Regions from separate parts of the Massilia sp. NP310 genome, predicted to be linked through region 1. Evidence: riboswitches for the same ligand, from Rfam matches in the RefSeq annotation. Region 1 holds a riboswitch; each other region holds the start of a gene.
What was found. A riboswitch is a leader RNA that binds a small molecule or an ion and turns the genes downstream of it on or off. The one in region 1 is predicted to bind cobalamin.
Positions count from the first base shown of each region.

Region 2: another riboswitch for cobalamin. It lies ahead of KY496_RS17665 (cobaltochelatase subunit CobN); the one in region 1 lies ahead of KY496_RS25950 (TonB-dependent receptor).
Region 3: another riboswitch for cobalamin. It lies ahead of KY496_RS22140 (TonB-dependent receptor domain-containing protein); the one in region 1 lies ahead of KY496_RS25950 (TonB-dependent receptor).

Region 1 covers NZ_CP080379.1:5,861,138-5,870,731, reverse strand. The annotation lists gene KY496_RS25970 (MFS transporter) at 1-878, shown strand, start outside; gene KY496_RS25965 (hypothetical protein) at 940-1,284, opposite strand; gene KY496_RS25960 (thiol:disulfide interchange protein DsbA/DsbL) at 1,281-1,943, opposite strand; gene KY496_RS25955 (cobalamin-binding protein) at 2,096-2,971, opposite strand; gene KY496_RS25950 (TonB-dependent receptor) at 2,976-4,943, opposite strand; cobalamin riboswitch at 5,011-5,264, opposite strand; gene KY496_RS25945 (class III extradiol ring-cleavage dioxygenase) at 5,351-6,175, shown strand; gene ylqF (ribosome biogenesis GTPase YlqF) at 6,176-7,123, opposite strand; gene KY496_RS25935 (hypothetical protein) at 7,409-8,605, opposite strand; gene KY496_RS25930 (hypothetical protein) at 8,615-9,487, opposite strand; gene KY496_RS25925 (histone deacetylase family protein) at 9,576-9,594, opposite strand, start outside.
Region 2 covers NZ_CP080379.1:4,022,935-4,032,528, reverse strand. The annotation lists gene uvrA (excinuclease ABC subunit UvrA) at 1-2,664, opposite strand, end outside; gene KY496_RS17680 (acetyltransferase) at 3,022-3,747, shown strand; gene ssb (single-stranded DNA-binding protein) at 3,918-4,421, shown strand; gene KY496_RS17670 (ROK family transcriptional regulator) at 4,503-5,753, opposite strand; cobalamin riboswitch at 5,934-6,154, shown strand; gene KY496_RS17665 (cobaltochelatase subunit CobN) at 6,332-9,594, shown strand, end outside.
Region 3 covers NZ_CP080379.1:5,015,442-5,025,035, forward strand. The annotation lists gene cbiB (adenosylcobinamide-phosphate synthase CbiB) at 1-73, opposite strand, end outside; gene cobU (bifunctional adenosylcobinamide kinase/adenosylcobinamide-phosphate guanylyltransferase) at 67-627, opposite strand; gene KY496_RS22120 (cobyrinate a,c-diamide synthase) at 624-1,916, opposite strand; gene cobO (cob(I)yrinic acid a,c-diamide adenosyltransferase) at 1,910-2,536, opposite strand; gene KY496_RS22130 (ABC transporter ATP-binding protein) at 2,533-3,312, opposite strand; gene KY496_RS22135 (iron ABC transporter permease) at 3,309-4,331, opposite strand; gene KY496_RS22140 (TonB-dependent receptor domain-containing protein) at 4,391-6,244, opposite strand; cobalamin riboswitch at 6,309-6,542, opposite strand; gene KY496_RS22145 (histidine phosphatase family protein) at 6,562-7,104, opposite strand; gene KY496_RS22150 (adenosylcobinamide-GDP ribazoletransferase) at 7,104-7,886, opposite strand; gene cobT (nicotinate-nucleotide--dimethylbenzimidazole phosphoribosyltransferase) at 7,883-8,914, opposite strand; rRNA gene KY496_RS22160 (16S ribosomal RNA) at 9,356-9,594, shown strand, end outside.

The sequences.
Region 1 (9,594 bases):
CGCGTTTCTTCACCGGTCTGCTGGAGGGCAATGGCGCGGTGATGCGGGCACTGGTCATCGAGCGCATCAAGGGGCCGCTGCGCAACCACGCGCTGTCGTGGCTCAACGGTTCGTTCAACCTGGGCTGGCTGGTCGGCCCGCTGCTGGCCGGCTTCACCATGGCGTTCGGCCCGGAGCTGCCGTTCTACATCGCCGCCGGCGCCCTGCTGCTGGGGACGCTGGGCGTGCTGGTGTCGATCCCGTCCACGCCGGCGCCGCCGCATGCGCACCGCTGGTGGGCGGTGGCGCGCGACCGCCATGCGCTTACCCTGCTGCGCCATGCGCCGCTGCGCACCCTGTTCACGGTGCACCTGGCGTATTGCTGCGGCGTCGCCGCGCTGTATGAATTCTTTCCGCTGTGGCTGGTGGACGTGGGCGGCTACGATGCGCGCCAGATCGCCGTCGTCAACATGGGCATGTGCGCGCTGATGACCACGGCCGCGCTGTTCGCCGGCCATGCCAGCCGGGTCGAGGGCCGCCTGCGCGCCGGCTGGTATGCGAGCATGGCCGCCGCCGCGGTGCTGTGCGTGGGCTTCGGCAACCTGTGGGTCGGCATCGCCGGCATCGTCCTGTTCGGCGCACCGCACGCCTTCTACAACACCGCCCTGCAGACCTGGTCGGCCGACGAGTTCGCGCTGCACGGCCAGGGTTCGGTCATGGCTCTGCTGTCCACGATCTTTTGCCTGGCGAATATCCTGATGGCGCTGATCGGCGCCGTGCTCACGCTGATCGATACCCGGCTGGTGCTGATCGTTGGCGGCCTGTTGACTGCCTGGGCCTCGGTGGCCCTGCGGCGCTGGAGCGCCCGCAGTCCCCGTCCGCACCTGGAAAGCACCTGACCCGCATCCAGACAGAAAAACGGCGTCCGCAGGGGACGCCGTGTTGTCTTACCGTATAGTATTACTTCCTGGTATCGATGCGACCATCGTGCTCGGGATGGGAACGCACATGGGTCACGCCGTACCAGAGATGCTCCCACCAGTGATCGCGCGAACGCACGGTCAGCAGGCACTTCTGGTCGAACCCCTCCTTGAACACCTGATCGGGACAGAGATTCGACGCCATCGCGTGGCGCTGGTTTTCGGCATGGACGAGCGCGATGCCGAACCAGACGGTGGTCAGGACGAAGATCAGCGCAAGCGTCCACGCGACGTGATTCACGTTACTGGTCTCGAACAAGTTTTCCTCTTTGGGCCGGGACCCTTCGTAAATCTTGAGGATCTCGCCTTCGACTTTATCGGTCATTTTTCCTTGGCTGCCTTCGCCACCAGTGCGTCGAGGACCTGGCCGGTCGCCGTCATCAGCTGGCCCATGTCCTGGATCTTGTTGGACTGCGCCACCGTTGCCGGCGACACGACGTATTTGCCGTCGATGACGACGGTCGGGGTGCTGCTGGCCTTGTACGCTTCGGCGATCTGCGGCAGGCGCTTGAGCTTGGTCTGCACGCCGAACGAGTTCCACGCTTCCATGAATTTCGCCTTGTCCAGGCCGTTCGCGGTGGCCCAGGCGATGATGTCGTCGTCCTTCATCAGGCGCTTGCGCTCGACGTGCACGGCGCGGAACACGCGGTGATGGTACTGCTCCAGCTTGCCCATGGCGTCGAGCGTCAGGAACAGGCGGGCTTCGGGATCGCTGGCGCCCTGGAACGGCAGCGGAATGCGGCGCATCACGATATTGTCACCCTGCTTCTTGACCCAGTTCACCAGGGTCGGCTCGAACGCATTGCAGGCGCCGCAGTGATAGGCGAAGAACTCGACCACTTCGACCTTCTTGCCCACGGTCTGGGTCGGCTGCGGGGTCGCGAGCACGGTGTATTCGGCGCCGACGCGCGGATCGGTTGGCGAAGCATTGGCGAAACCGGCGACCAGGGCAGCGGCAACGAGGGCGAAACGCAGGGTGCGCATAAAATCCTTCCAAAAGAATGAACGAACGACCGCGAGATTACCACTTTTTGTCTGTCCCCTGTCCCGGGAGCGCATTTTTTTGCATTTGCTTACGGCTGAAACAGGGGCGTGGTGACTTTCAATCTACGCCGGCAACGCGAATAGTCAAGTCGTCAAGGCCGGCGCCCGCGCGCTTCCTCGAGCAGCGCGCAGATGCGGGCGGCGCCCTCCGCCGTGCGCGGCCCCGCCCGGCTGGTCAGGTCGCCATCGATCTCGAACAGGTTGCCGCGTCTTACCGCCGTCATGCCCTTGTACGGTTGCCAGATCTTCCAGCCCGGGCCCTTGGGATCGTCGCGCTTGCCGACCAGGATGACTTCGGGATCGGCTTCGATCACCGCCTCGATGCCGACCTCGGGCGCGATCGTCTTCAGGGCCCCGAACAGGTTGCGGCCGCCGCACAGGCGCAGGATGTCGCTGGCGACATGGTCGTCGTTGAGGGTGTACAGCGGGCGGTCCCAGACCTGGTAGAACACGCCTACTTGCGGCCGCCCGGCGTAGCGCGTCCTGAGCGCCGCGATGCGCGCGCCGTAGTCGTGCGCCGCCCGCCTGGCCACGGGCTCGGTGCCGAGCAGCCGGCCCAGGCGCAGCAGGCTGTCGCCGACCTGCTCCAGCCGGCTCGGCTCGCTGTAATAGACGGGGATGCCCAGCCGCGCCAGCTGCTCGACCTGGCGCGTCGGGTTGCCGCTCTGCCAGACTACCAGCAGGTCGGGCTTCAGCGCCAGCACGCGCTCGACATCGATCTTGTTGAAGCTGCCGACCTGGGGCAGCTTTTTCGCCGCCGCCGGATAGTCGCTGTAGTCCACTGCGCCGACCGTGCGCGCCCCGCCGCCGGCCGCGAACAGCAGCTCGGTGACGTGCGGCGCCATCGAGATCACCCGCTGCGCCGGCCGCGCCAGCGTGACCGTGCGCCCGGCGTCGTCGACGACGGCGATCGCCGCGAACGCATTGACCGAGGTTGCGGCCAGCACGGCCGCCAGCGCGGACTTCATGGCCTCAGAAGTCGAAGCGCAGCGACAACTTGAGCTGGCGACCGTCGCTTGGATAGATGCCGGCGCGGCAGTTGTAGGCCTGGCTGTAGTACTGGCGGTCGGCCAGGTTCAGGCCCGACAGCGCCACTTCCCACGGGCCGAAGCGGCGCGCATAGCGGGCGTCGATCGTGGTGAACGACGGCATGCGGGTGCTGCAGCTGTTGGTGAAGTCGTCGCCATAGCGCTGGCTGTCGACCCACTGGGCGCCGATGTCGGCGGTCTGACCAATGCCCGGCGTCCACGCCAGGCGCGCGGTGACCACGTGTTTCGGCACCAGCACCATCTCGCGGCCGGCGTTCGGGCCGTCGCGGAACTCGGCCTGCACGTACTGCCACGAACCGAGCAGGCGCCAGGCGTCGGCGAAGGTCGCCTGCCCTTCCAGCTCCACGCCCTGGCGGCGGGTCGGATCGAGGTTGGTGTTGGCGCCATAGCCGATGGTCGGGTCGTAGAAGATCTCGTTCGTCAGGCGGTGGCGGAACACGCGCGCGGTCACCTTGCGCGCATCGAGGCCGGCGCTGACGCCCAGTTCCAGGTCGCGCGAGGTTTGCGGCTCCAGCACGTCCAGGGTCGAACGGTAGCTGTTTTCATCGATATTGGCGATGCGGTAGCTGCGGCCGGCCTTGGCGAACACGGTCACGAGCGGCATCACGTCGATGCTGCCTTCCACGGTCCAGGCGTTGAGCGACTGCTTGCGGTGCTCGTTCACGACCGGCGGGAAGGCCAGCGGGTCGCTGTAGTTCTTCTCGAAGCGTTCGTGACGGCCACCCACCGCCAGGCGGGCGTTGTGCGGGGCGTTCCAACGCAGTTCGTCGCGCAGGTAGAAGGCTTTCGAGTCCTGGCGCGCGTCGCCGGCCGAGAACGCGGAGGTGACGTCGCGCTCCCAGCGGATCAGGTCGATGCCGGTGACGAATTCGTTGCGCTTGTCGCCGAGGTCGAGGGTGTGGCGTAGGCGCGGCGAGAACTGGGTCTGCTCGGCCTCGTAGATCGACGTCGATGGTGCGCCGAAATCGTAGGTGGACGAGACCTCGCGCTCGCGATGCGATAGATCGGCCGCCAGCTCGAAGGCGCCGACACGGTGCTCGACGAAGGCGGTCACGCGGTCGGTGTCGAGCGAGCCGTAATCCTTCGGCGTGTTGCTCTGGGTCGGGATGGTCAGGAACTGCTCTTCGCTCAGCGAACCCGGCAGGCGCGAATCGGAGCGCGAACTCTCGAAGCGCAGGCCGGCGCGGCCGTTCGGCGCGTAGGCATACTGCACGCCGCCACTGAAGCTGGTCTGCTCGTACTTGTTGTTGTCGCGGTAGTTATCCGTGCTGCGGTCGCTTACTGCGGCGTCGAACGACCATGGGCCGGCGCCGTGCGTGACCGAGGCGCGCAGGTCGCGGTGGTCGAAGCGGCCGGCTTCGGCGAACAGGGAACCATGCGTTCCCGCGCCGGCGCCGCGGCGGGTAATGATGTTGATCACGCCGCCGGTGGCGCCATCGCCATACAGCACGCTGCTGCCGCCGCGCGTGATCTCGATGCGCTCCACCGTGTCCACGGGAATGGTCGACAGCACCGTGTGCGCCAGCTCGTTCTCGTTCAGGCGCACGCCGTCGACCAGCACCACCGTGTTCTGGGCGCTGTTGGTGCCGAAGCCCCGCAGGTCGAGGCCGAAGTCGGGCGAGCCGTCCAGGCTCTGGCGGCCGAACACGCCGCCGATCTTGCGGATCGCCGCATTGACATCAAGGGCGCCGGCGCTGCGGATCTGCTCCGCGGTGATGACGGTGGCGCCGATCGGCGTGGCCTGGGCCGGGAAGCGCGGGCCGGTGATGAGGACCGATGGCAGGGAGGACTGCGCGGCGTCCTGGGCGACGGCATGGGCGGAAATGGCGGACAGGGCGAAGGCGCAAGCCAGTGCGAGTGGCGCGCGGCGCGGTGCAGCTGCAAAAATCATGATGAATGTGTTCTCGGTAAAAGGCACCGGCCTGCTTCCCCGCAGCCCGGAGTCAACGGAAACGCCTGGCGCTTCCACCTGTATTGGCCGGTATCCGGGCTGGCAAGCATGACGGCCTCACCTTCCTGCGCAGAACAGACCGTACAGCGGCGCAGTGGTTGTCGAGACCGTCCGCCACGCTGCAGACGCAGGCGCGGCGCTTGTTGACCGTTGCGGGGGCAGCACACTTCCATGGCGGCGCGCGGCGCGGCCATGTCGTGTTTCCCGTTTAACTTCGCGTACCTGGATGTGCGCGAGAGCACCAAAACGGGGCGATTATACCTTGACAAGGTGCGACCTGCCCGGCCACCGGCAAGCTCTTGCCGCTTGGGCTAACATGACCGTTTCAATGCATGACAGGAGCGATCATGGCGCGCTTACCCACCTTGCCCACCTATTTCGTCTCGCACGGCGGCGGCCCCTGGCCGTGGATGCGCGAGCAGTACGGGTCGGCCTACAACCAGCTTGCCGACTCGCTGGCCGCGCTGCGGGCCGAGGCTGGAGACACGGTGCGCGCGGTGCTGGTCGTGACCGCCCACTGGGAAACGCCGCAGTTCATGGTGTCGTCCGGCACGGCGCCGGGCATGATCTACGACTACGGCGGCTTCCCGCCGCACACCTACCAGGTCAAGTACCCGGCCCCGGGCGAGCCGGCGCTGGCGCGACGCGTCGCCGAGCTGCTCGCCGCCGCGGGCCACCCGGCCGCGATGGACGCCGAACGCGGCTTCGACCATGGCACATTCTCGATGCTGTACCCGGTCTATCCGGAAGCGCGCATGCCGGTGGTGCAGCTCTCGATCCGGCGCGACCTGGATCCGGCCACCCACCTGGCGGCGGGCCGTGCGCTGGCGCCGCTGCGCGACGAAGGCATCCTGATCATCGGCAGCGGGCTGTCGTACCATAACCTGCGCCAGTTCGGGCCGAACGGGCGGGAGGCGTCACGCGCTTTCGACGGCTGGCTGCAGCACGCGCTGCTCGAACTCGATCCGGCGCAACGTGAGCAGGCCTTGCTGCGCTGGGATGCGGCGCCGATGGCGCGGGCGGCGCATCCGCGCGAGGAACACCTGATTCCGCTGATGGTGGCATTGGGGGCGGCCGAGCGGGAGGCGGCCGCCTGCGTCTATCATGAAGACGCGTTCATGGGGAATTTGACGGTGTCGAGTTTCAGGTTCGGGGCACCGCCAGCGGTGTGATTACGTCCCGCGCTTGCCGCGCGCCGCTTCTTCGGCCTTGGCGGCTGCCTTCTCGGCCGCGATACGTGCTTTTTCGGCCATCTCGGCCTCGTGCTGGGCCAGGCTGGCCGCGCGCGATTCCGGCGTCTCGAGGCTGATGCGGCCGAGCGCGCCCTGGCGGTAATCCTGCAGCAGCGTGTGCGCCGCCTTTTCGTAATCGAAATCGCCGCCGCGCACGCGAAAACCCCGGCGCTGGGCCACGCCCTCGATCACGGCCACGCCATCCATCCCTTCGGTCTTGAAACCATAGCGCGCGCTCAAGAGCTGCGGATAGCGCTGCAGCAGCAGCTCGCCCAGGTATTCGGCCACTTCTTCCTCGACCAGCGCATTGGTGCCGATCGCATGGCTGGCGGCCAGCATCAGGCCGTCGCTGGCCATGGCGATCTTCGGCCACAGCATGCCTGGAGTGTCGACCAGCACCACGTTCTTGTTCAGGTACAGGCGCTGCTGGGTCTTGGTCACGGCGGGCTCGTCGCCCACCTTGGCCACACGCTTCTTTAAAAGCGCGTTCATCAGTGTTGATTTTCCTACATTTGGGATGCCCATGATCATGATCCGCAGCGGCTTGGTCGGCACGCCGCGGTGCGGCGCCAGCGACAGGGCCAGGTCCGGAATGCGGGCGACGTCGGCCGGCTTCTTGGTCGTCATCGGATAGGCGGTCACGCCGTCCTGGGCGTCGTAATAGGCTTTCCAGGCGGCGGTCGCGTTCGGGTCGGCCAGGTCGATCTTGTTCAAGACCTTCAGGCAAGGGCGCTGGCGGAACTTGCGCAGCTCTTCCACCAGCGGGTTGCAGCTCGCCTCGGGCAGGCGCGCATCGAGGACCTCGATCACCAGATCGATGTTTTCCATCTGCTCGGCCGCTTCCCGCTTGGCCGCGTTCATGTGGCCAGGGAACCATTGAATCGACATACTATTGCTCTCTTAATCTTTCGTCCAAGGCGCTATTTTACGCTGAGCGTCGACACAAACGTAGCGGCGCAGCCACAAGGCCTCTTTCCATCGCGCACACCGTTGAGCTATTGCAACACTGATGACATATTCCGCGCGCACACTGCTCTCTTGCCTGCACAAGACGGAGATGGGAATGCGCGTACGGGAAAAACTGAAACGGTCGCTGGCGCGCTGGTATGGCGTGCTGATGCTGTGCTGCGCCATCGCGGTGTCGGCGATGGTCGAGCAATTGCCCCTGCTTCCCTACTGAGCCTTCCCGCAGTCGGCCGGCGGCAGCGGCGCCTGCGGATCGAAGCGCGCCAGCCGCGTCCGCGCCGCGGCGCGGTCTTTCGCGTACTCGGCCAGGTAGCGGCTGCGTTCCTCGCTCTGCCACTCGGCATCCGGCACGCCGGCCAGCGAACGGGTGCGGCTGGCAAACACCTTGCCCTCCAGGCGCGGCAACAGCAGGCGGTCGGGATCGACATTTTCGCGCAGCAGATAGCCCTCGACGTCGCGCAGCAGCAGCGGCAGGCGCGGCGCGCCGTCGTGCAGCAGCTTGCCGTGCACCCTGAGCCGCACCTGCTGCGCGCCCTGCCCCAGCACCTCGTTGAAGGTGGCCAGCGCGAACGGGCGGCCGTCCGCATCGTCGACGCGGCCCGTGACCACGTAGCGTCCGGGCAGGCGCACCTCCAGCGGCAGCGCGAACTGCAGCGCGCCGCCCTCAATCGCTTCGCGCGGCGCCCCGCTCCAGGTGGCCGGCGACTGCGGCGAATACATGACGTCGAACAGCACGAAACCTGCGCGGCCGCCGGCCTGGTAGCGCACCTCGAGCCGGATCGTCCCGTGAAAACCCGCCAGCGCCGTTTGCGCCGGCGCGAGCGTCCCCTGCCAGGCGCCGCCTTGTTCAGCGAACGGCACGGCGACCTGCGGCGCCGGACGGCTCGGCCCATAGGTCATGCCCTGGGCCAGCGCGCGCGTGACAACCAGCGGCAGCGGCTGGCCGCCCCCATCCACCGCGCGCAGCGAGAAGCGGGCCTCTTCGCCGGCCGCCAGGTAGACCCGCGACTGCGCGGTCTGCAGCTGGACCTCGGGGTGGCTGTCGCCGCTGTCGCCACCCTCGGCCCGCATCGGGTTGGTCTCGAGCAGCGGCTGGTTCGGGTACAGCTGGTCGGAATGGTGGCCGGCCGGCCGCGAATCGTGCGGATAGCGCGAATGCGCCAGGTAGCTGCAATAGGTGTGGTCGGTCAGGCGCACCTGTTCGACCAGCTGGCGCCGGCGCGCGGCGCGGTCTTCAAGCCGGGGCGCGACGGGCCGCGCCTCGGCAATGGGAGGCGCGGACTGCGGCGCCTGCGCCGCGTCGGGCACCGCCTCGCCCTTGTCCGCCAGGACGATCAGCCCCAGGCCGATGCAGCCCCCCACGCCCGCCGCGGCCGGCCAGCGCCAACGCCGACGCCAAGCCATCCTGTGCCCCTAGTTGGCGGTGTCGACCATCGCCTGGCGCACGACCCCGATGATGCCCTCCCAGTTGCCGTCGGCGTAGTGGTCGAAGTCTTCGCCGTCGTCGCGGAAGGCGACCGAGTGCCAGCTCCACTTGACGCTGCCGCCCTGGTTCGGTTCGGTGCCATAGCGCAGGTCGTCGCAGAACCAGTCGCCCGGATTGCAGAGCGAACGGCCGGAGTTGCCGGCCGCGCCGCCGCTGCTGTGATAGGCCACCACCTCGTCATCCTGGCCCGGCAGCAGGAAGGAGTACAAGGTGCCGCGCGCGCCGGCGTAGCGGTAGAACCAGATATTGCGGGTGTCGTTGTGGTTGTACATGGCGCGCGCGGTGCCGGTGCGCAGGTCTTGCACCAGCGGCTCGGAGGTGGTCCAGGCGCCGGCATTGGCCAGTTCGGAGCCGCCCGCGGCGCCCGAGGCCGTCCTGACCCACTTGATGTTCCAGCCGCCCTGCACGCCGCCCGCGTCGCCGCAGACGCCGGCCGCATTGGCCGTGGCGTTCTTGACCGCGCGCGTGGTGCCGCCGAAGTTGGCCAGCGTGTACCCCAGCAGCAGCTCGCCCGCGCTGTAGGCCGCGATATAGCACCAGTTCTGGCCGGTGCAGAAGCAGTCGAGCGCGTCGCGCACGCGCAGGCTCTGCGACGAGATGCTGCTGTAGCCGTCCCAGTTGACGGCCTTCTTGTTGACGCCGGCGGGCGTGGTGTCCGGCCCCCAGTAGCGGAAATCGGCGTAGTTGCCGGGACTGCCACCGCTGTTGCGGCCGTTGATCCAGAGGGTGTAGTTGGCAGCCTCAGCGATGCCGGCGGCTGATAGCAAGCAGAGCGCACACAGGGTGTGTTTCTTGTTCATCTTCGTCTCCTCTACGCAAGCCGGACAAAGGCCGGTCATGCGTTAGTGCGCGCGAGGAGCCGCTGAGTTCCGCGACCGGCGCCGTTGCCTACTCGAGGTCGGCCATC
Region 2 (9,594 bases), 1.8 Mb from region 1:
CTGGTCGCGCAGGCGGTGGATCACCTTCAGCAGCAAGTCGATGTCGGCGAAGTGCAGGCCGGTGGTTGGTTCATCCAGGATGTACAAGGTGCGTCCGGTGTCGCGCTTGGACAGCTCGAGCGACAGCTTGACGCGCTGCGCCTCGCCGCCCGACAGCGTGGTCGCGCTTTGTCCGAGCTTGATGTAGCCCAGGCCCACGTCCAGCAAGGTCTGGAGTTTACGCGCGATGACCGGCACCGGCTTGAAGAACTCGTGCGCATCCTCGACCGTCATGTCCAGCACTTCGGTGATGTTCTTGCCCTTGTACTGCACTTCCAGCGTTTCGCGGTTGTAGCGCTTGCCATGGCAGACGTCGCACGGCACGTACACGTCCGGCAAGAAGTGCATCTCGACCTTGATCACGCCATCGCCCTGGCAGGCTTCGCAGCGGCCGCCCTTGACGTTGAACGAGAAGCGGCCGGCGCTGTATCCGCGTTCCTTCGCGGTCGGCACGGTCGCGAACAGGTCACGGATCGGCGTGAACAGGCCGGTATAGGTCGCCGGGTTCGAACGCGGCGTGCGGCCGATCGGCGCCTGGTCGACCGAGATCACCTTGTCGAAGTGTTCCAGGCCATGGATTGAACTGTGCTCGGCCGGCTCGGTCTGCGAACCGTACAGGTGGCGCGACAGCGCCGGATACAGCGTGTCGTTGATCAGGGTCGACTTGCCGGAACCCGAGACGCCCGTCACGCAGGTCATCAGGCCCACCGGCAAGGTCAGGGTCACATCCTTCAGGTTATTACCCTTCGCGCCCGTGATCACCAGCTGGCGCGCCGGGTCGGCCTTGGTGCGCTTCTTCGGCACTTCGATCTTGCGCCGGCCGTCCAGGTATTGCGCGGTCAGCGAATGCTCGTTGTTCATGATCTGCTCGAGCGTGCCCTCGGCGATCACGGCGCCGCCGTGCACGCCTGCGCCCGGACCCATGTCGACGATGTAGTCGGCGGTGCGGATCGCGTCTTCGTCGTGCTCGACCACCAGCACGCTATTGCCGATGTCGCGCAAATGCTTCAGGGTGGCGATCAGGCGATCGTTGTCACGCTGGTGCAGGCCGATCGACGGTTCGTCGAGCACGTACATGACGCCGGTCAGGCCCGAGCCGATCTGCGAGGCCAGGCGGATACGCTGGGCTTCGCCGCCGGACAGGGTATCCGCGCTGCGGTCGAGCGACAGGTAGTCCAGCCCGACGTTGTTCAGGAACTTCAGGCGCGAGACGATTTCTTTGATCACCCGCTCGGCGATGTCGCGCTTGGCGCCGCTCAGTTCAAGCTTGTCGAAGTAGTCCAGCGTTTCGCGCAGGGGCTTGTCCGACACCTCATAAATGGCGCGCTGCTGCTCGCCCTGGCCGATCTTGACGAAACGCGCTTCGGTGCGCAGGCGCGCGCCTTCGCAGGCCGGGCACTTCTTTTCGTTGATGAACTTGGCCAGCTCTTCCTTGACCGCCATGGAGTCGGTCTCGCGGTAGCGCCGCTGCAGGTTGTTGACCACGCCTTCGAAGGTGTGCTCGCGGATCACGGTGCGGCCACGCTCGTTCACATAGCTGAACGGGATCGCGGTCTTGCCGGAGCCGAACAATACGGCTTCCTGCGACGATTTCGGCAATTGCTCGAAAGGCTTGTCGAGGTCGAAGTCGTAATGGGCCGCCAGGCTCTGCAGCATCTGGAAGTAGAACTGGTTGCGGCGGTCCCAGCCCTTGACGGCGCCGGACGCCAGCGACAGGTGCGGGAAGGCCACGATGCGCTTCGGATCGAAGAACTCGATATGGCCCAGGCCATCGCATTCCTGGCAGGCGCCCATCGGGTTATTGAACGAGAACAGGCGTGGTTCCAGCTCTTGCAGCGAGTAGCCGCAAACATTGCAGGCGAACTTGTTCGAGAAGACGGTTTCCTTCTCGGTATCCATCTCATAGGCCACGGCGCGGCCATCGGCCAGGCGCAGGGCGGTCTCGAAGCTTTCGGCCAGGCGCTGCTTGATGTCCGGGTTCACTTTCACCCGGTCGATCACGACATCGATGCTGTGCTTTTCGGTCTTCTTGAGCTTGGGCAGCTCGTCGATCTCGTAGATCTTGGCAGGGTTGACGCCGCTGGCGATGCGGAAGCGCACGAAGCCCTGGGCCTGCATGGCCTGGAACAGGTCGCCGTGTTCGCCCTTGCGGCCGGCCACGACCGGCGCAAGGATCATCAGCTTGGTGCCTTCCGGCATGGCAAGCACCGCATCGACCATCTGCGACACGGTCTGGGCCGACAGCGGCTCATGCGGGTGTTGCGGGCAATACGGCGTGCCGACGCGCGCGTACAGCAGGCGCAGGTAATCGTGGATCTCGGTGACGGTGCCGACGGTCGAGCGCGGGTTGTGCGAGGTCGCCTTCTGCTCGATCGAGATCGCCGGCGACAAGCCTTCGATCAGGTCGACGTCCGGCTTTTCCATAAGTTGCAGGAACTGGCGCGCATACGCCGACAGCGATTCGACGTAGCGGCGCTGACCTTCGGCATACAGGGTGTCGAAGGCGAGCGAGGATTTGCCCGAGCCCGACAGGCCGGTGATCACGATCAGCTTGTTGCGTGGCAGGTCGAGGTTGATGTTCTTCAGATTGTGCGTGCGGGCACCACGAATGCGAATTTCTTCCATTAAGTTCGGCAGACTTTCTATCAGTTTTTGCGGGGCCGCAGACGCCAGCAGCGCGGTAAGCGGGCCAATCGGGGAGAACCCGTAAGTGTAGCGCGTTTTTGTTTCGGCTGTACATTCATCCAGTGGTTGGTGTACAGCGATGGCAGAACAGCACGGGGCCCGGATGCGCTTGCAACCGGCCGGCGCCGTCCGAGGTATGTGGGCGTCTTCAAGGACGCTTCAATGGCAAATCGTTCAGAATCCCAAAATAATTTACGGCGCCCGGCTGCTCCTTCACGCAGGTTTTTTCAGCATCCCGGCGTCAAGTCCTTGTTGCTCTCAGGTTACAATTTACTTCTTTGGGCGAGGGCTTGTGCAATGCAGATTTTTACCGAAGACGACTTCAGCGGCGAACAGCCGGACCACCCATGGGCGGCGCAATTCACCATCATGACCTATGCGAGCGGCGGCTACACCAGCATCCCACACGGGTTCTTCCGTAACTGGCTGGACGAAGAAGCCACCCATGGCTATTTCTACATTGGCCGCTGTTCGGGATTGGGCGTGGGTTCCATCGCCAAGTACGACGCGGGAAAACAGAACCTGGCGGTGGGGCGCTTCGTCGCCGGCGGCTTGCGCCTGCGCTTCCTGTTGAATGGCCAGCACGACATGCGGACCATCTCGACCAATATGTTCTCGGTCCAGGGCATGGGCTTGCGCAATGCGCCGCCGCCGCAATATGCCGATACCGTGATCAAGAACGACGTCTGGATCGGCGACGAGACCATGGTGCTGGGCGGCAGCGTGATCGAGAATGGCTGCGTGATCGGCGCCCGTTCCGTCCTGCCCCCCAACTTCCGTTCGGAGCCGTACGGCATCTATGCCGGCTCGCCGGCGCGCCTGATCCGCTTCCGTTTCCCGGAGAAGGTGCGCGCCGCGCTGGTCGAACTCGCCTGGTGGGACATGCCGCTGAGCTGGATCCGCGACAATAACGACGCCTTCCTTCAAGACATGACGCAGGACGAGGATGCGGCGCTGGCCACCATCGCCAAGCTGATCGAGCGCCGCAAGGCCTACGAGGCCGAGCATGGCCCGCAGACCTGACATTGCGTCCGATTGAGGAAGCTCACCGGCCAGGATTTATCACGTTTTGATGCATTAAAAACCACGAACAAATTCTGCTGAACAGGCATAATATCGGGTTGCAGCACACAGTTCCCTGACGCTTAGTCAAGTGCAGAGTCAGGGCTCACAACACCATTCAAGGAACCATCATGGCATCAGTCAACAAGGTCATCATCGTCGGCAATCTCGGCCGCGATCCCGAAATCCGCTACATGCCGAGCGGCGACGCCATCGCGAACATCGCGGTCGCCACTTCCTACCGCTCGAAGGACCGCAATACCGGCGAACAGAAAGAACTGACCGAGTGGCACCGCATCTCCTTCTTCGGCCGCCTGGCCGAGATCGTGGGCCAGTACCTCAAGAAAGGTTCGTCGGTCTACGTCGAAGGCCGCCTGCAGACCCGCAAGTACACCGACAAGGACGGCATCGAGCGCTACGCCACCGACATCATCGCTGAAAACATGCAGATGCTGGGCGGTCGCCAGGGTATGGGCGGCGACAGCATGGGTGGCGGCATGGGCGGCGGCATGGACGACGACTACTCGGCCCCGCAGCGTCCGGCTCCGCGCCAGGCGCCACCGGCTCCGGCCGCGCGTCCGCAGCCGAAACCGGCGCCGAACTTCTCGGATATGGATGACGATATTCCGTTCTAAGATTTCCGGTCTGATCGGTACGACAAACCCTGCGAGTGCATCATTCGCAGGGTTTTTTTATAGTGCAGCCTATTCAAGACACTAGCGCCGCGCCGCCTTCAGGAACAAGCCATGCGCCGGCGCGAAGTTCGCATGCAGCGGCAAATAAGCCGCGCCGATGACCTTGGCCGTCATCCCGATCGTCCCCGCCATCACCAGCGGCCGCTCGGTGCCCTGCCAGCTGTAGCGCGTCATCTGCTCCTGCACCGCGGCGATCAGGCGTTCGAGCAGGGCGCGGCTGACGGCGCCGTCGACGATCACGCCGTCCAGGTCGAGCAGGCAGGCTGCGCCGGTGACGCCGAAGGTGATCGCATTCGCGGCTTCCTCGACCCATTGCAGGGTCACCGCTTCCCATGGGCCGCTCAAGAGGCGGTCGTCGCCGAACGCCAGCGGCGCCAATCCGGCCTGCGCAAGCATCTCTTCCAGCCGCACCAGCGAGGCCGCCCCGAGCAGTTGCGGCGCCACGCCGCGTTCGTCCGTTCCGGCCAGGCCCAATGGCATCGAACCGATCGCGCCGGCGTTGCCGAACTGGCCGCTGTGCGGCTCGCCGTCGATCACCAGGCCGCCGCCGACCAGGGTGTCCACGAACACGTACAGATAGCTTTTCAGCTTGCGTCCGCGGCCGGCCACCAGTTCGGCCACGCAGGCCGCGATCGTGTCCTTGGCGAAGTCCACGCGCAGCGGCGTCATGGCCTGCAGGCGGATGCGCAGGTCGACCCGGCGCCAGGCTTCGGCCTGATGCGGCAGCAGGCTTTCCAGGCCGTGCCAGGTGCCCAGCGTGAGCGGGGCGGCCAGGCCGATGCCGGTCAGGCGCGGGGCCAGCTCCGGGCCGAGGAAGTCGTCCACCTCGCGCAGCCTGGCGTCGATGGCGGCGAACACCTGCTCCACGTCGGGGCTGGCGTAGGGCGTCGACGACTGCCAGCGCAGCGCGCCCGTGAAATCGAGCAGGACCACGTCCAGCGCGCGCCTGCCGATCTGGATGCCGATCGAGAACGCGCCTTCCGGATTGAGGGCGATCGGCTGCGACGGCTGGCCGACCTTGCCGCGCACGGCGTCGCGCTTGACCACCAGCTGCTCGTCCAGCAGGCGGTTGATGATCACCGAGGCGGTCTGGGTGCTCAGATTGGTCAGGCGCGCGACTTCGGCCTTGGGCAGGCTGCCATGGGTGCGGATCGCCTGCAGCACGACCCGCTCGTTGAACTCGCGCATGCCGACCTGGTTCGAGCCGACGGTGCGCAGCAGCGGCATGGTGGCGGGGTCAAAGGCGGGAGGCGGTGCGTTATAGGGCGGCATGGCGCGGCGTTCGATGGGCAAGACAGCGGGAGACGGTAAGTATACGTCCTTCCGCTAAATAAACCTATGCGACTTATTTTTCGGGCCGATCGGGCGCTGTTGGTCGCCGCGCTGGGCCGCTTCGCGCTCGCCCGCCAAAAAATAATGCGGTGACAACTGGTCGAACTTGGCGTTAGAATCGCGCCCAATCAAGTGAATGGTGCCTTCCTGCTCGTCTGCAGGGAGGTGAAACGGGAAGCCGGTGACGTGCGCGATAGCCATCGCGCGCCAGTCCGGCGCAGCCCCCGCTGCTGTAAGCCTGACGACCCCGGTCGAACGCCACTGTGCCCCGTGCACGGGAAGGCAGGACCGGGGAAGGAAGACGGCGAGCCAGAAGACCGGCCATCCACGATGCATTCGCACGTCCCGGGGTGAGGGCGTGCCTGTTGGTTGTCCGCTGTTCCTTCTTTGTCTGCTCGCGTCATTCGCTGCGATCGCTCGCCTGCGCGGCGCGCAAGCGTCCCTGTTCATCGTGGAAGGATGGCGGCTGCCTGTTGTCGTGCGCGCGTCAAGCGCGCAGCTGAAAGGTCGACGTTCACATGAACACGCTTCTCCCTGTCCGCATCTGCGTCGCGCTGGTGTTCCTGCTCGCCTGCATGTCGGGCTTCCAGCACGCCGGCGCCGCCACCCTGTTCGCCGTGGTCACCGAGCGCGCCGCGCCGGGCGCGATCGAAGCCGCCCACCGCCACCTGGCCAGCCATCCGCAAGACCGCATCCTGCTGCGCACGCCGGCCCAGCTGATGGCGGCCGGCGAACGCGAGGTGGCGCAGTGGATCGCCGGCGCCGACACCATCCTGGCGGTGTCGCTGTTCGGCGATCCGGCACGGCGCATGAAGGATGCTCTGGCGCGCCACGCCAGGCCAGCGACGGCGGTGCTGGCGCTGAACGGCGAGGCGACCCTGAACCTCATGACGCGTTCGCGCCACGGCAGCCTGGCCGGCTTCTCGCCCGAGCTGCTGCGCCAGCTGGCGAGCGAAGCGCCGCCGCAGGCCGCGTTGCAGGCGGCCGAGCTGGAGCCCGCCGCGCGCCACTGGCTCGCAGCGCGCCGCGTGTGGCAGGCGGGCGGCGTCGACAACACCACGGAGTTGATGCGGCACCTGCTCGCGCCAGGCACGCCCCTGGCCGATCCGCAGCCCGAGCCGACCCTGCGCCTGCGCGCCGGACAGCGCGAGCTGCAGGACGGCGCCGCGTGGGGCAATGCGTCGACGCTCAGCCTGCGCGAGCGCCCGACCGTGGTCGTGCTCGACCTGGCGAACATGGATGGCGTGGTGCCAGCGGCGCTGTGCCGGCGCATCGAAGAACTCGGCCAGCCCTGCGTGCAGCTGCTCACGCGCTGGGGCGGCGCCTCGCGCGAAGCGCTCGAACGCCTGCCGCAGCTGGTCGCGCCCGCCAAGCCTGCCGCGCTGGTGGTGCTGCAGGATTTCGTGGTCGGCGCCGCCGAAGGCCGGGAGGCGGTGGAGGCGGCTTTCAAGCGTTTGGACATCCCGGTATTCAAGGCGATCCGCCTGTCGGACCGCACCGCGATGCAGTGGCAGCTGTCGCCCGACGGCCTGCCGCCCGATTCGGTCCAGTACCGCGTCGCCCTGCCCGAGCTGCAGGGCATCGGCCAGCCGATGGTGGTGGCGGCCCTGGGCCAGGCCCGGCGCGACCGCCAGACCGGCATCGAGAACCGCCCGCCCGTGCTGCTGCCGGCCGAAGTCGATCGCCTGTCGGGCCGCGTGGCGCGCTGGCTGGCGCTGCGCGCCAAGTCGAACGCCGACAAGAAGGTCGCGATGGTCTACTACAACCATCCGCCGGGGCGCCAGAACATCGGCGCCGACAACCTCAACGTGCCGGACTCGCTGTTCGGGATGCTGCATGCCCTCAAGGCCGCCGGCTACACGGTCGGCGACCTGCCAGCGTCGCCCGAGGCGCTGCTCGACATGATCATGGCGCGCGGCGTCAACCTGCCGGAAGACCGCGCCGCCCTGCGCGAGATGGCCGGCGCCGTCAACGGCGTCACGGCGCAGGATTACGCGCGCTGGTTCGCGACCCTGTCGCCGCGGGTGCGGGGCGAGATGCAGGACGGCCTGCTGGGCCGCCTGCATGCCGACGTGCTGGCGGCCGAGAAGGCCGGAGAGCGCGCGCTGGGCCGCAAGCAGGCCGAGACCGTGATCGAGGAGCTGCTGCACCTGGTCGAGGGCGTCGACCATCCGCAGCGCGAGCAGGCCACGCGCGACCTGCATGCGCTGGAAGAAGGCTACTTTGCCTGCCTCGATGAAGCCAGGCCACGGCCCTGCAAGGCGCTGGCGCCCCTCTACCGGCGCCTGATCGGCTACGGCATCGAAGGCATGCGCGGCTGGGGCCCGGCGCCGGGCAAGGTAATGGTCGATGGCGGCAAGATGCTGGTGCCGGGACTGGTGTTCGGCAACGTCTTCATCGGCCCGCAGCCGCCGCGCGGCTGGGAAGTGGACGAGGAACTGCTGCACGCGAACACCAGCATCACGCCGCCGCACCAGTTCCTGGGCTTCTACCACTGGATCCGCGACCGCTTCAAGGCCGACGCCGTGGTGCACGTGGGGCGCCACTCGACCTATGAATTCATGCCGGGCAAGGCCGTCGGCCTATCGAGCGACGACTATCCGAGCCTGATCGCGAGCGACCTGCCGGGCATCTACCCATATATCGTCGACGGCGTCGGCGAAGGCACGCAGGCCAAGCGCCGCGGCCTGGCCATCATCGTCGACCACCTGACGCCGCCGCTGGCCACCACGCCGCTGTACGACGAACTGCTGTCGCTGCGCCAGATCGTCGAGAGTTTTGAAGCCGCATCGTCCGAATCGCTCAAGACCCAGGCCGCACAGCTGATGCGCGAGCGGGTCGTGGCCCTGAACCTGCGCGCCGAGCTGGAAGCGTCGATGTCCGACGTGCTGGAGGTGCGCGGCATCGGCTTCGACGCGGCCGACGACGACCTGCTGGCGCACGAGATCGGCCACTATCTGACCAAGCTGCAGGAGAAATTCATGCCCCATGGCCTGCACGTGTTCGGCCGGCCGTGGAGCCGCGCGTCGCTCGAGCTGATGCTCGATTCGATGAAGAAGAGCGGCATCGACGATCCCGACGTCGCCCATCAACTGCGCGACTCGCCGCGGCGCGAGATGGCGGCATTGCTGGCCGGCCTGGATGGCCGCTACATCGAGCCGGGCAAGGGCAACGATCCGCTGCGCTCGCCCGAGGCGCTGCCGACCGGCCGCAACTTCCACGCCGTCGACGGCGACATCCTGCCGACCCGCCTGGGTTATGGCCTGGGCCGGCAGATGGCAGGCAAGGCGCTTGACCGCGACAAAGTGGGCGAGGGCAGCGAAGGCATCATCCTGTGGGCGTCCGACGCCGTGCGCGACGAAGGGGTGATGGTCGGCTTCGCGCTGGCCATGATGGGCGCCGAGCCGGTGTGGAATGCGCGCGGCATCGTCACCGACGTGAAGCTCACGCCCGGCGCCGTCCGGCGCGACGCGGTGGTCACCACCTCCGGCCTGTTCCGCGACCTGTATCCGAACCTGATCCGCCTGATCGACCGCGCCGGCCGGCTGGCGCTGGCGGCGTCGGCGCAGACGCTGGTGGAACAAGACCCATCCTTGCGCGACGCCCTGCAGGCGGCGCTGGCGCCGATCGAAGGCGCCGTGTGGGGCCGCGAAGCGGCAAGCGGCAACCGTGTGGCGCGCGAGTGGCTGACGCGCCAGCGGGCGCTGCTGGCCGATGGCATGCCGGCGAGCGAAGCAGGACGGGCCGCGGCGCTGCGCGTGTTCGGCGATGCGCCGGGCGC
Region 3 (9,594 bases), 850 kb from region 1:
CCAGCAGCAGGTCGAGCGCGATGCCGGCGACGAGCAATAGCGCGATGGTGGACAGCGACAGGCCGGTCAGCACTGGAGACCTTTCAGGACAAGTGGCAGGCCGGCCGCCACCAGCACCGCGCGGTCGGCGCGCGACGCCACCGCCTGGTTCAGGCGGCCGGCTTCGTCGACGAAGCTGCGCGAGATCGCGCCCCAGGGCACGATGCCCATGCCGATTTCGTTCGACACCAGGATCAGGTCGCCCGGCAGCTCCCCGTCCAGCAAGTCCAGCAGCGCCGTACGCTCTTGATGAAAGGATGCCGGCAAGTCGACCGCGCCGACGTCGGGATAGTCGCGGCCATCGCAGAACATCAGGTTGCTGAGCCACAGCGTCAGGCAGTCGACCAGCACCAGGCGCTGCGGCGCGCACCAGTCGCGCAGCGTCTGCGCCAGCGCCAGTTCTTCCTCGACCGTCCGCCATTCGGGCGGGCGCCGCTCGCGGTGATGGGCGATGCGGGTAGCCATCTCGCCGTCGCCGGCGCGCGAGGTGGCGACATAGACGACCTCCTTGCCCGATTCGCGCGCGATGCGCTCGGCGTAGGCGCTCTTGCCCGAGCGCGCGCCGCCGAAGACCAGGGTCACGCTCACGGCTGCGCTCCGAACAGTGCCGCCACCGCACGCGGGTTGGAAGGGAAGTAGCCGTGGAAGTAGGACGCGAACAGCGAGCCGACCCGGTAGGCGGCTTCGCCTTGCGTGCCCGTCCTCTGCTTCACGGTATGTGCTTGCGGCGCGACCGGGGAGTCCAGCAATGAATAATGGAAGGTATGGCCGCGAATCTCTCCCTGCGGCGTCGGCATCGCATGCATGCCCAGTCCTCCCAGGCGCTTCTGCATCCTGACCTCGCCGGTGAGCAGCCCGGCCATCTCGAAGCGGCGTCCCTCGCCATCGGTCAGGCCATCGGCAAGCGCCATCATGCCGCCGCATTCGGCGACGATCGGCACGCCACGTGCGTGCGCCGCGCGGATCGAGTCGCGCCAGCGCTGGGCGGCCTGCAGCTGCGCGCCGTGCAGTTCGGGATAGCCGCCCGGCAGATACACCGCGTCGGCATCGTCCGGCACCGCTTCGTCGGACAACGGCGCGAAATACGTGATGCGCGCGCCGAGCTGCCCGAGCAGGTCGATATTCGCCGGGTAGACGAAGACGAAGGCCGGATCGCGCGCGATCGCGATCGTGCGCCCCGCCAGCAGCGGCTCTACAGGCGCCGGGGCCGTGGCAGCAGGCGTCATGACGGGTAGCGCATCCCACGCCGCTTCATCGAAATCGATGCTGTCGGCCAGCGCATCCAGGATGCCGTCGAGCTCCTCGACCTCGCCCGGCACCACCAGGCCCAGATGACGCTCGGGCAGCGGCGCCTCCTGGCGGGAGAGAGTGCCGATCAGCGGGATGTCGCGCAGCGACTCTTTCACCATTGCCGCATGGCCGCTGCTGGCGATGCGGTTGGCAATCACGCCGGCCATCTCGACGGGGCCATAGTCGCGCAGGCCCTGCGCCACGGCGCCGGCCGTTTGCGCCATCGCCGACGCGTCCAGCACCGCCAGCACGGGGATGCCGAACTCGCGCGACAGGTCCGCCGCCGAAGGAGAGCCATCGTACAGGCCCATCACCCCCTCGATCAGGATCGCGTCCGCCTCGCGCGCGGCGTCAAGCAGGCGCTGGCGGCAGGCATCGACGCCCACCATCCACAGGTCGAGATTGTGCACCGGCGCGCCGCAGGCGCGTTCGAGCAGCATCGGGTCAATGAAGTCGGGGCCGCACTTGAACACCCGCACGCGCTTGCCCATGCGGACCAGCCGCCGCGCCAGCCCGGCCGTCACCGTCGTCTTGCCCTGGCCGGACGACATCGCCGCCACCAGGACGATACGGGCGCCCGTCACCATTCGGTTCCCGCCTGGGCCGTGATGCCGGCCTTGAACGCGTGCTTGACCACGTTCATTTCGGTGACGGTATCGGCCACCGCGATCAGTTCCGGCGGCGCGCCGCGGCCGGTAATCACCACGTGCTGCATCACCGGACGGTCGAGCAGGTCGGCGATCACGGTGTGCACGTCGAGGTATTTGTATTTGAGGGCGATGTTCAGCTCGTCGAGCACCACCATGCCGATCGCGGGATCGGACAGGAACTGCCGGGCCAGCGCCCAGGCTTCCTCGGCCTTGGCGATGTCGCGCTCGCGGTTCTGCGTTTCCCAGGTATAGCCTTCGCCCATCGCATGGAAGCGCACTTCGTCGGGAAAGCGGCGCAGGAAGGTTTCTTCGCCGGTCGACAAGGCGCCCTTGATGAACTGGACCACGCCCACTTTCATGCCGTGGCCGAGCGCGCGCGCCACCATCCCGAACGCGCTCGAGCTCTTGCCCTTGCCGTTGCCGGTATTGACGATGACGATGCCGATTTCCTTGTCGGCCGAGGCGATTTTTGCGTCGATGACCGCCTTCTTGCGCTCCATGCGGGCGCGGTGGCGGTCGTTCAGGGCGGCGGTCTGTTCTGGAGTCATGTCGGTCATGCGGAGCCCTCCTTGGGGATGAAGATGCGGCGGCCTTCGTGTTCGATCATGTCGATCGGATGGCCGAGGTAGTCGCCCAGCAGCGCCGGGCGCATGATCTGGTCGTTGGCGCCGGCGGTCCAGCGGCCGTCGCCCATGAGCAGGAGCGCGTGGGTCGAGATGCGCGCGGCCAGGTTCAGGTCGTGGCCGATCATGACCACGGTCCGGTTCTGCTCGCGGCACAGGCGGGCCAGCAGGCCCATCACGCTCACCTGGTGCGCCAGGTCGAGCGCATTGGCCGGCTCGTCGAGCAGCAGCAGCGGCGTTTGCTGCGCCAGCAGGGCGGCGATCGCCACGCGCTGGCGCTCGCCGCCGGACAGGGTGCGTACGTCGCGCGCGGCCAGGTCGTCCACTTCCATCGACGCCAGCGCCTGCAGGGCGGCTTGATGGTCGTCGCTGCCTTCCCAGTAGCGGTTGGCGTGGTAGGGGTGGCGCGCCGACAGCACGCTCTCGAGCACCGTGTAGGCGAAAGCGTCGTGGCGCGACTGGGCCAGGAAGGCGCGCTCGCGCGCCAGCTCGGTCAGCGGCCAGTCGGGTAGTGCGCGGCCATTCACCTGGACCGATCCGCCGTTCGGCGGCTGCAGCCCGGCCAGCGTACGCAGCAAGGTGCTTTTTCCCGCGCCATTGCGGCCGATGATGCTCCAGCATTCGCCGGCGCGCGCGGTCCAGTCCAGGCCCCGCACCAGGGTGCGTGGGCCGATGGACAGCAGCAGGTCGTGGGTGGAGATGGAGTTCATTTGCGCAGGCGGTGCAACTGGTAGAGGAAGACCGGCGCGCCGATCATCGCCGTGATGGCGCCGACCGGCAGCTGCTGCGGCGCGATGATGGTGCGCGCCAGCGTATCGCACAGCACGAGGAAGGCGCCGCCGGCCAGCACCACGGCCGGGATCAGGACCCGGTGGTCGGGCCCGAAGGCGAAGCGGCAGGCATGCGGCACGATCAGGCCGACGAAGCCGATCGAGCCGGCGCTGGTGACCGCGCTCGCGGTGAGCAGGGCCGACACGAAGAACAGTCCCTTGCGCAGCGCGCCGACGCGCACGCCCAGCGTCACTGCATTCTCGGCGTGCAGCGCGACCATGTTCATGGCGCGCGCATTGCGCATGGCGTACACCAGGCAGCCGGCCAGCACCAGCCAGGGCGCCAGCCGCAGCGGCGCGCCGGCCAGGTCGCCGATCAGCCAGAAGATCATGCTGCGCAGGCGCCCCTCGGGCGCGATCGACAGCATCAGGGTCACGACCGAGCCGCACAGGGCCGAGACGATCACGCCGGTCAGGAGCAGCATCGAGGCGCCACCTTCGGCCGCCTGGCCGCTGCGCAGGTCGCGCCGCGCCAGCAGGTACAGCAACATCGCCACGCCGATGGCGCCGGCCAGCGCGGCGGCATCGACCATCAGCGTGGACGCCATCAGGAGCAGCGCCAGCAGGGCGCCGACCGAGGCGCCGGACGAGACGCCCAGCACATACGGGTCGGCCAGCGGATTACGCAGCAACGCCTGCATCATGAGGCCGGCCAGGGCCAGCGCGCCGCCGGTCGCGAACGCCACCAGCGCGCGGCTGGCGCGCAGCTCGAGCAGGGAGGCGGAAAGCGAATCGGGCTGGCCGCTGGCGAGCTGGCGCAGGGCGTCGGGAATCTCGCCGAGAGGCACCCGGATCGATCCGGTCATGCCCGCGAACAGCAGGGTGGCAATCGAAAACGCCAGCATGGCGCCGACGATGAGCGTGGCGCGCTGGCGTAGCGGTGGGACGGATGCGTGCATGCTGGCCCTGTTGGTTTCGGACGCCCGCGGCCTGGCTGCCGCGGGCAAGGGGTTATAGCTTAACGGATGCCGTAGCGCAGGGCCGCGAACCAGGTGCGGCCGCTGGTGCCGTAGTTACGCGCGATTTCGTACTGCTTGTCGGCGACGTTGTCCAGGCGCATCAGCAGCGACCAGTCGGGCGTGAACTGCCAGGTCGTGTGCAGGTTCAGCAGGCCGTAGCCGCCCAGGCGACGGTTGTTGGCGGCGTCGTCGAAGCGCTCTCCCGATACCGTCAGCTCGGCGCCGGCCTTGAGCGTGCCCATCGTGTAGTCGGCGCCGAAACTGGCGTGCTTCTTCGCGCGGCGCGCCAGCTGCTTGCCGGTGGTCTCGTCGCGCGGATCCTGCCAATCGAGGCTGGCGCGCAGGTCGACGCCCATCAGGCGCGTAGCACCGGCCAGCGAGAATCCTTCGAGCTGGCCTTCGTTGACGTTGTAGGCGCAACTGCGGTTGACGCCGTCCGGGCATGGGGTGCTCGACACGATCATGTCGGTCAGGCGGTTGTGGAAGTAGGTGGCGTCCAGCTGGTAGCTGTCGCCGTCGTAGCGCAGGCCCACTTCGCGGTTGCGGCCTTTTTCGGGCTTGTTGGTTTCCAGGCCGTAGCCGGGGAAATACAGCTCGTTGAAGGTCGGGGCGCGGAAGCTCGTGCCGACGCTGGCGGTGGCGCGCAGGCCGTTGCCGAAGTCGTAGCCATAGCCGGCGGCGCCGGTGTTCTTGCTGCCATAGACCGAGCGGTCGTGGCGCGCGCTGACGTCGACCAGGTGCTGGCCGCGCTTGGCCGAGTAGGCCGCGGCATACGAATTCGTGATGCGCGAGCGCTGCATCGTCGGCACCTCTTCCTTGCGGTGCGTGTACAGCAGCTGCAGCGTGTCCTGGCCGATGGCGATGTCGTTCTGCCAGCTGAACTCATCCTGCTGGGTGTCGATCTGGCTGGCGCCGGATGGCGTCGCGTTGGTGAAGTTGCCCGACTTGTCTTCCGAGCGCGCGTATTGCACCGTGCTGTGCCAGTTCGGCAGGATCTGGTTGCGCATGAAGACCGCGGCGGTGTTCAGGTCGTTGTCGCTGTGGACGCCGTAGTTGGCGGTGCCGCTGTCGTACTGGCTGTACAGGCGGCTGACCAGGAACTGGGCGCCGATCTCGTGGCCCGGCGCAAGCGCCATCGACACGCGGCCGTTGGCGTTGCGGCGGCGGTAGCCGTCTTCGTCCGGGTTGTAGCCCGAGGCGCCCGGGCGGGTGGAGGAGAAGCCGTCCGAGTCCTCGTAGCCGGCGCCGAAGGCGTAGCTGACGGCGTTCGGGCCGCCGCTGCTGCCGTAGATGCCGGCATCAAGCTGGCGGGTGGCGTTGCTGCCCACGCCAACCGAGCCGGTGACGACCGGGGCGCCTTCGCCCTTGCGGGTGAAGATCTGGATCACGCCGCCGATGGCGTCGGCGCCGTACAGGGTGCTCAGCGGCCCGTAGACGATCTCGATACGGTCGATGGCGCCCAGCGGGATCGCGTTCCAGCTGGCGGTGCCGGTGGTCGCCGAACCGAAGCGCACGCCGTCGACCAGGACCACGGACTGGTTGGCGTTGGCGCCGCGGATGAAGACGCTGGTGGCGGTGCCGGCCGGGCCGTTGCGCGAGATTTCGATGCCGCGCTGGCGGCGCAGGATGTCGGCCACCGAACCGGCGCCGGAACGCGCGATCTCTTCGGCATCGATGACGGTGGTGTCGGCGATGACGTCGGCGGCGCGCTGCGCGCTGCGCGTTGCGGTGACGACGACGGTGTCGGCGGTAGGAATGGCGTCAGGCGACGGTGCGTCGGCGACGGCGGCGGACGAGATGACGGCGAGGGCGAGCGAGACCGCGGCGGCTTGCCGGGTGACTGGAAAATTCATGAACTGTTTCTTATAAAGGGCAACCAGCCGACGTCCCCGTAGGCCAGATTGAACGGCATCGCGCGAGGCGACGCCACCTTTTGGCCGGTATCCGGGCTGACAAGTATGGCCGTCCGACCTTCCCATGCATGCGCACAGTGGTATGAGGGGACGGTTTGCCGCATGGCTCGAAGAGAGCATGCGGCACTTGCTTACCGTTGCGGGGGCAGCACACGTTGGCCCTTGAAAGGAGCTTCGTGTTTCCCGTTTAACTGCGACTGCGAACGCAGGCGCGAGCACCAAAACGCGCACATTATAAGGCGTTGTCCAAGGCGTTGTCAGGTTTCCAGCATCATCACTTCACCGTAGCCGATCCGGTGTGGCGCCTGCGCAGCGCGCAGCGCGGCCTCGACCAGCGTGCCGCCGAGGTGCAGCGAATGCAGGAGGCGCATGGTGCCGGCATGGCAGATGACCAGGGCCTGTGCGTGTCCGGCGCGCCGGATGTCGGCATCGAAACCGGCCACGCGTGCGGCCACGTCCATCACGCTTTCGCCGCCGCCGGGTCGGTAGTGCAGCAGGTCGGCGCTCCAGGCGTCGATCTCGCTGCGCGGGATGTCGTCCCAGCTGCGCATTTCCCAGGCGCCGAAGTCGATCTCGGCCAGGCGCGCGTCGAATACCGGCGCCGGCGAGAGCTGCGCCGCCAGGACCGCGCTGCGGGCCAGTGGGCTGGCGTAGACGGGCATCGCGCCGGGCAGCCCCTGGCTCGCCAATGCGGCCAGCACCCGTTCGACGTCGGCTCGATCCGCCGCCAGGTCGCTGCGGCCGTAGCAGTGCCCGGCCGGCACCTCGGGCCGCGGATGGCGCACCAGGTAGAGGCGCATCAGGCCAGCACGCCGCGGCCGAGCGTGGCCAGCACCGCGATATAGACCGCCACTTCGGCCAGTTGCTGCACGGCGCCGAGGCAGTCGCCGGTATAGCCTTGCAAGCGCCGCGTGAACTTACGCGCGAGCCAGCAGGTTGCAACGAGGGACGCCACCAGCGCGGCGACGATCGCGGCCAGGTCGAGCAGGCCGCAGGCCAGCAGGCCGAGCGCGGGCAGCAGCACGGTGACGGCGGCGATGCCGAACTCGCGGTCGCTCATGCGCACCGCCAGCGGCTTGGCCTTGCCCTCGGCGCGGGCGTACTCCATCTGCCAGATCAGGGAAGTTGCGGCCAGTCGCGACAGCGGGTGAGCCAGCAGCAGGGCGGCCATGGCGCTGGCCGGCGGCAGGCTGGCAAGCAGGGCCAGCTTCGCGCCGAGCATGCAGACGATGCCGATCGCGCCATACGCGCCGACCCGCGAATCCTTCATGATCTCGAGCGCGCGTTCCTTCGTCATGCCGCCGCCCAGGCCATCGCAGGTGTCGGCGAAGCCGTCTTCGTGGAAGGCGCCGGTGAGGTAGATGGTGGCGGCGGTGGACAGCACGGCCGCCACTGGCGCCGGCAGCCACTGCGCGGCCACCAGGTAGACGAGCGCGCCGATGGCGCCGACCACGACGCCCACCAGCGGGAAGTAGCGCGACGCATGGTTCAACCAGCTCGGCTCGAAACCGACCCAGCGCGGAATCGGCAGCCGCGTGAAGAACTGCAGCGCGATGAAGAACAGGCGCAGCTGGTGCGTCATGCCGAGCGTTCGCTCACTTGCGCCGAGGCGAAGGTGGCCATCTCGTTCAGGAAGTTGGCGCTGGCGTGCAGCAGGGGCAGGGCGAGCGCGCTGCCGGTGCCTTCGCCCAGGCGCAGGCCAAGGTCGAGCAGCGGACGGGCGCCGAGCTCCTCGAGCAGCAGGGCGTGGCCATGCTCGCCCGAACAGTGCGAAAACACGCAGTAGTCGAGGATGGCCGGCTGCAGGCGTGCGGCCACCAGCAGCGCGCTGGTGACGATGAAGCCATCGATCAGCAGCACCTTGCGCAGCTCGGCCGCCTTGAGCATGGCGCCGGCCATCATCGCGATCTCGAAGCCGCCGAAGGTGGCCAGCACCTCGAGCGGCTGCACGGCGTGGGTGTGACGGGCCACGCTTGCCGCGACCACGTCGGCCTTGTGGCGGATACCGTCGGGGGTGAGGCCGGTGCCGGCGCCGACGCAGCGCGCCACCGGCTGGCCGGTCAGCTTGTGCATCAGGGCGGCGGCCGACGTCGTGTTGCCGATGCCCATCTCGCCGAAGCCGACCACGGTGCCGGGGAGGTCGCGCGCCAATGCCATGCCGTGTTCGAGCGCGGTCGCGCATTCCTGCGCCGTCATCGCGGGTTCGAGCGCGAAGTTGCGGGTGCCGTTGGCGACCTTGCGGTGCACGAGCCCCGCGCGTGCGCCGAAATCGTGGTTCACGCCGGCGTCGACCACGTGCAGGGCGCAGCCGTTCTGGCGCGCGAATACATTGATGGCCGCGCCGTCGCCCAGGAAGTTCTCGACCATCTGCCAGGTGACGTCTTGCGGGAAGGCGGAGATGCCCTCGGCCACGACGCCATGGTCGGCGGCGAACACCAGGATCGCGGGTTGGTCGATGCTGACCCTGGTCGAGCGCTGGATCAGCCCCAGTTGGGCGGCGAGCGATTCCAGTCGTCCGAGGCTGCCGAGCGGCTTGGTCTTGTGATTGATGGCGTCCGCCAGGGACTGGGAGAGGGCGGCGTCGGCGGTAGGGACGATCGTAGGAATCATATAAGGGTATGTAAGAGAAGGTCGCTGAATGCGGCGGCTAAGATATCACAATCGTAAACCTTGCAAACCGGCCTCCGGCTTGCTATAGTCTCGCTCCTCGACGCAGACGCAGCCTCACGGTAGCGAAAGCGAAGAGAAAAAAGAGGTTGACGAACAATGAGAAACACTTCATAATCTCGCCTCTCTGCTGCTGACGAACACAACGATTCGCAACGATGCAGCAGGAAGAAGCACCGAATTCTGATCTTTAAAAATTAACAGTCGATAAGTGTGGGCGTTTGATGAAGGTGCCAGCTGACTTGTTCAGCTGCATACTTAAAATATCAAATGTTCGCACAAAGTATTAAACGTTGTCTCAGCAATGAGATGATGGTCAGTATTTTGAGTGAGCGACCTCGCTAGCAATAGCGAGTGACTCGAAAGAGTCAACAAACAGAGATTGAACTGAAGAGTTTGATCCTGGCTCAGATTGAACGCTGGCGGCATGCTTTACACATGCAAGTCGAACGGTAACAGGGAGCTTGCTCCGCTGACGAGTGGCGAACGGGTGAGTAATATATCGGAACGTACCCAAGAGTGGGGGATAACGTAGCGAAAGTTACGCTAATACCGCATACGATCTATGGATGAAAGCAGGGGACCTTCGGGCCTTGTGCTCCTGGAGCGGCCGATATCTGATT